Candidatus Puniceispirillum marinum IMCC1322: one gene and its partner. The protein of the gene in region 1 binds, or shares a complex with, the protein of each later gene. Links are inferred from orthologs where the notes say so. Each region holds a gene or a part of one and is shown in the gene's direction. Other genes may lie near its edges.

What was found. Proteins that work in one complex are often made in the same cells at the same time.
Region 2: the proteins of dnaN (region 1) and SAR116_RS10180 are in contact, whole or in part, in a solved structure (PDB 1OK7), measured with the Escherichia coli proteins. The link is inferred for Candidatus Puniceispirillum marinum IMCC1322 from one-to-one orthologs.

Annotation. Positions count from the first base shown.
Region 1 is NC_014010.1:1,718,649-1,721,728, reverse strand. The notes cover bases 1-2,978. They hold dnaN (DNA polymerase III subunit beta), read left to right. Parts: upstream 1-926; coding sequence 927-2,030; downstream 2,031-2,978. Other genes in these bases: recF (DNA replication/repair protein RecF), read left to right, coding at 2,038-2,978; dnaA (chromosomal replication initiator protein DnaA), read left to right, coding at 1-688. Outside these bases: more of recF, read left to right, coding at 2,979-3,080. UniProt on the Escherichia coli protein: Confers DNA tethering and processivity to DNA polymerases and other proteins. Acts as a clamp, forming a ring around DNA (a reaction catalyzed by the clamp-loading complex) which diffuses in an ATP-independent manner freely and bidirectionally along dsDNA.
Region 2 is NC_014010.1:2,182,889-2,185,756, reverse strand. It holds SAR116_RS10180 (DNA polymerase IV), read left to right. Parts: upstream 1-704; coding sequence 705-2,033; downstream 2,034-2,868. Other genes in the region: SAR116_RS10170 (GAF domain-containing protein), read right to left, coding at 2,770-2,868; SAR116_RS10175 (sulfite exporter TauE/SafE family protein), read left to right, coding at 2,030-2,773; SAR116_RS10185 (acyl-CoA dehydrogenase), read right to left, coding at 1-534. UniProt on the Escherichia coli protein: Poorly processive, error-prone DNA polymerase involved in translesion repair and untargeted mutagenesis. Copies undamaged DNA at stalled replication forks, which arise in vivo from mismatched or misaligned primer ends.

The DNA of each region.
Region 1 (3,080 bases):
CATCAGTGGCAAGGATTCCACGCAGGAAGAATTTTTCCATACCTTTAACGCATTGGTCGAAGATGGCCGTCAGGTGATCATCTCGGCGGATAAGTCGCCAACCGATCTGGAAGGCATGGAAGAACGTCTGCGTAGCCGGCTTGGCTGGGGTATGGTTGCTGATATTCATCCGGCCGATTACGAACTCCGTCTGGGTATTCTGCAAGCCAAAGCCGAACGGGCGCAGATCCAGATCCCCGATAAGGTGCTGGAATTTCTGGCGCATAAGATTGTCAGCAATGTGCGCGAGCTTGAAGGCGCGTTAAACCGGATTATGGCGCATGCCATGCTGGTGGGCCGTGAAATAACCATCGAAAGCGCTGCCGATCTGCTGGCTGACTTACTGCGCGCCAGTAGCCGCCAGATCAGTGTTGATGCAATTCAGAAGCGAGTCGCTGCGCATTATGGCATCCGGGTGTCGGAAATGTTCTCGGCTCGGCGCGCACGTAACATCGCCCGCCCGCGTCAGGTGGCCATGTATCTGACGAAAAACCTGACGTCATTATCCTATCCGGAAATTGGCCGCCAGTTCGGTGGACGTGACCATACGACGGTCATGCATGCGGTCAAAACCATCGAGACATTGACGCTATCGGATTCGCGGCTGGGCGAAGATGTTGATCTTTTACGGTCGCTTTTGTCGAACTAGCCGCATTCGGGCCGTCATGACCCCATATCCATATTTCATATGATCAGCTAAGAAGCCCTGTTTTGGCCATTTTCGAGCGTTGCCGCGAATCGCTAAAAACACAATATTTTGGTGTTAGTTTGTTATAAACATGCTATATTTGGCGATTAGAGGGCGTATGGACGATTGACAGTTTATACGCATGTGTCCCCCGCTGGTCGGGCATGGTAGCTCAGGGCTACAGAATGAGAGAAAATAGATGAAACTGGCAATTGATCGTATGAGTCTTCTAAGGCCTTTGGGTCATGTGCAATCCGTTGTTGAGCGTCGTAACACGATACCCATTCTGGCGAATGTCGTATTGCGCGCCGAAGACGGACAGCTGTCATTGACAGCTACTGATATGGATATGGATATCACAACCGAGGTTGGCTGTGCGGTGGCAACGGCAGGGACGACAACGATGTCGGCGCATATGCTGTATGATATCGTGCGTAAACTGCCGGATGGATCCGAAGTCGAGCTGTCGGTTGGCGATGGTCATGCGATGATCAGCGCGGGTCGTTCGAGTTTCCGGCTACCAACCTTGCCTGTCGAAGATTTTCCGGCCATTAGCTCGAATGAGCTGCCGACCAATTTTGTGCTGACCGCTGCTGATTTCCGCGATCTTATCGATGCCACCAAATTTGCGATTTCTACCGAGGAAACGCGCTATTATCTGAATGGTATCTATCTGCATAAATCAGATGCTGGCGATCTATGTGCGGTGGCAACAGACGGGCACCGTCTGGCGATGACCAAGCAGACATTGCCAGGTGGCGCAGCGCAGATGCCATCGATTATCCTGCCGCGTAAAGCGGTTGGTGAATTGCGCAAACTGCTGGATGACTATGATGGTGATGTGACGATTTCAATGTCGGAAACGCGTGCCGAATTCGCCTTTGGGGCGGTGCGCCTGACCACTAAGCTGATCGATGGCACATTCCCTGATTACACCCGCGTTATCCCGACGAATAATGACAAGATCATGCAGGTTGATGTGGGGGCTTTTTCAGCCGCCGTTGACCGGGTTTCGACAATCTCGTCGGAAAAATCAAAATCGGTAAAAATCGGCCTACGTGCTGGTGTCATGACGCTATCTGCTAGTAATACGGATGCGTCAAGTGCCACCGAAGAGCTGGAAGTCAGCTATAGCGGCAATGAAATGGAAATTGGCTTCAACGCGCGTTATCTTCTGGATATCGCCAGTCAGGTGAATAGCGAGATGGTCGAATTTGCCCTTGCCGATCAAGGGTCACCAACGCTTGTCAGAACACCCGGTGATGATGCCAGCCTATTCGTTTTGATGCCAATGCGCGTGTGAGTGACGTTTGACAGCACTTTCGCACCATTTCAGGCAGGCCACGGATTCGGGTCATGATCACAACGGCAAAGCTGTTGGTGACGGTTTTGCACATAGCGCGTCGCGGCCGCAATTATGGCTATCAGGATTGTTGCTGAATAATTTTCGCAATTATGAAACGGTGCGGCTTGAATTCGGGCAAGCGCCCGTCGTGCTTGTAGGCGCGAATGGTGCAGGCAAAACCAATTTGCTGGAAGCGATTTCATTGCTGTCGCCAGGCAAGGGTATGCGCCGTGCCAAGACAGCGCATCTGGCGCGGATCGGCGCGGCAATGCCGGACTGGTCGGTATCGGCGGCGCTGGAAACCGAAGATGGCGTCATGCAGATTGGCACAGGTGTGCCAGCAGATTCGCAGACCGGCCGCCGGATCATGCGCCGTGAAGGCATGACCGTTTCACAGGCCGATATCGCAACGCAGTTGTCAGTATCGTGGCTGACGCCGCAGATGGATGGCGTCTTTATCGATTCACCAGGTGCCCGACGCCGCTTTCTTGACCGGCTGGTGATTGCCTTTGATGCGGCGCATATTGGCCGTACCAACCGCTATGAAAAACTGATGCGCGAACGTACGCTATTGATCAGCGAAGGGCGTGGTGATGCTGGCTGGTTTAATGCGCTTGAAGCCAGCCTTGCCGAAACAGCGATTGCGATCACGGCAGCGCGGCGCGCTTTGATACATGATCTGAACGAAGAAGCCCGCCATGGCTGGCATGGGTTTCCGGGTGTGCGGCTTGAATTGCAAGGCGATATTGAAAACTGGCTTGATGAGATGCCAGCATTGGCGGTCGAAGACCGTCATATGGCCGCCGCCGCCAATCTGCGTACTGATGGCACAAGTGCTTTGCCTGGCCCGCATGCTAGTGAGGTCAATGCCTATGATGTGGCAGGTGATACCCCTGCCTATCTGGCATCAACCGGACAGCAAAAGGCATTGTTGATCGCCGTGGTTTTAGCCCATGCCCGATTACAGGAACGCCGCCTTGGCCGCCCGCCTATTATGTTGCTTGACGA
Region 2 (2,868 bases), 460 kb from region 1 along the record:
AACAAACACATCGGCGATAGGCGCGTTCGAAATCCACATTTTCGAACCTGTAATCCGATAACCATCACTGGTTTTTTCAGCCCGTGTTTTCATCGCCGCCGGATCCGATCCGGCATCTGGTTCGGTCAAGCCAAAGCACCCAATAAAGTCACCACTGGCCAGTTTTGGCAGATATTTCAGCCGTTGTTCTTCTGATCCATATTCATAGATCGGAAACATCACCAGCGATGATTGTACCGACATCATCGAACGATAGCCTGAATCGATGCGCTCCACTTCACGGGCGACAAGCCCATAGGCAACATAACTAGCACCAATGCCACCATATTGTTCAGGTACCGTAACACCCAAAAGGCCCGTTTGCCCCATCAGGCCAAATAACTCGGGCGCGACAGTCTCGTTCATATATGCGTTTTCAACACGCGGCAAAAGATGCTCAGCCGCAAAAGCGGCGGCGGAATCGCGGATTAATCTCTCGTCTTCTTCAAGCTGGCTTTCCAGCAAAAACGGATCATCCCATACAAAAGGCTGCATCTTCGACATAACGGTCTCCAGAACCAAAATCACCTGATCGTAAGTGGTATTTTAAGCACCATCTTTCAAGCACCCTAGCAAGCATTCATAAGAAAACCATTGATTGGTATCTCGGCTTCAAGTGCCATTTTACCATAGCGCGCAAATGGCGTGACAGCTACACTTCTATCATGGCGCCTTCAATTTCGACATCTTCATCATTCGCTATGCTATGCCGTACATGCGGGCAGACCGGCTTCATTGGTGACGATGTTGCACCGCAAACCTGCCCGTCATGCCATGGGCACGACATAAGAAGCCATCCCGAAATGTTCGACCTGAACATCGCCCATATTGATTGTGACGCCTTTTATGCGTCTGTGGAAAAGCGCGACAATCCTGAACTCCGAGACCGGCCCGTCATTGTCGGTGGCCGCGAACGCGGCGTTGTTGCGGCGGCCTGCTATATGGCCCGCAAGGCTGGTGTCCATTCTGCGATGCCAACATGGCGCGCTATCAAAAAATGTCCTGATGCGGTGATTATCCGTCCCCGGATGAATCATTACGTTGCCGTCAGCCGCCAGATACGTGACAAGATGTTTACCCTGACACCATTGGTACAACCTGTCTCGATTGACGAAGCCTTTCTTGACCTTAGCGGCACCCGTGCCGTGCATCGGTGCAGTCCGGTCGAAGCGCTGGTACGCCTGCAAAGTGAAATCCGCGATCAAATCGGCATCACCGTATCGATTGGATTGAGTGGTACAAAGTCGCTGGCAAAAATGGCTTCCGATCGCGACAAACCTGACGGACTATTCATCATCGGCATGGATCATGTTGATGACTGGCTGGCTGGACAGGATCTTGGCGTTCTCTATGGCTTGGGGAAAGCCGCCATCGCACGGTTGAATGCCGCCGGCTTTTATACATGCGGCGATCTCGCCACTGCAGATATGCAGGCACTTCGTATCGTTCTTGGCAAGCAAGCTGGCCAGATTCAGGAACTTGCCCGCGGCATTGACCCGCGTCCGGTTGCGCCCAATGCCGCCGCCAAAAGTATTTCAAGCGAAACCACCTTCAATAAAAACCTGTCTAGCTTTGACGACCTGGAAGCCGAACTAGAAGCCCTATGCCTGAAAGTATCGACCCGCCTGAAAGCCAATAATATTCGTGGCTCACGCCTGACAATAAAATTAAAACGTGCCAATCACCAGATATTGACGCGAAGCAAAACCATGCAAACCAGCACCAATAAGGCGCATATACTGTTCGCCATATCGCGTGATCTTGTCAAAGCCGAAGTCGCACCCAACCGTGCCTATCGTCTGCTTGGCGTTGGGGTTGATCAATTTGGCGATAATGCGCCTGATGCTGATCTGTTTGATAAGTTTGAAATGGATGATAAACGGGCTGACCGGCTTGAAGATGCGCTTGATAAGGTGACGCGCAAACTTGGTCAGGATGCGGTGATAAGCGGACGACGTTTCCAGCGTAGCAAAAAGCCGGTCAAGCCAACATGATCTCCAGCTTTTATCTGTTTCTCGCACTTGGGGCGGCTTGTGGCGGTTTTGTAAATGGGCTGGCCGGATTTGGCACCGCCCTGTTTGCACTTGGTTTCTGGCTTCATATCATGCCGCCAGTGCAAGCCGTTGCAATTACTCTGGCGGTATCCATTACCACTGGCGCGCAGGGTGTCTGGGTGGTACGCAAGGCGATCCGCGCCAACCCCCGACGCCTGTTATGGTTTCTTCTACCAGGTATCTGCGGTGTACCTATTGGTGTTGCCAGCCTGTCCTATCTTGATGCCAGCATCCTGAAGCTTGTCATTGGCGTGATCTCTATCGTCTATGGTTTATTTTTTCTCGCCCAGAGATCACTGCCGCGGGTGACCCGTTCAATGCCGGTGGCCGACGCGCTGGTTGGGTTCATATCGGGGATTTTTGGTGGTGCCGCTTCCTTGTCGGGCGCGCTGATGATGATGTGGAACGCGGTACGCGACTGGCAAAAGGCGGAAATTCGCGCGGTTCTGCAACCATTCAATTTTGTGGTTCTGTCATGCGGCACCGCGATGCTGGCCGTGAACGGTGCTTACGATATACAGACACTTTCCTATCTGGCACTGGCGATACCAGTGGCGCTAATATCCGCACAGCTGGGCATTGCCTTATTCAGACGCATGCAAAGTGACGCTTTTCGGCGTCTGCTTATTGTCATGATGCTGATTTCGGGTTGCGTTCTTGTGATCCGCAACCTTGCCTAAAGTCCGCCAATCTGCGACAGCATATCATCAAGCATGATATTGGCCTGATCGCCGGTGATCTTGATCTTGTTCATCACCTTGGTCTGCAAGCCCAT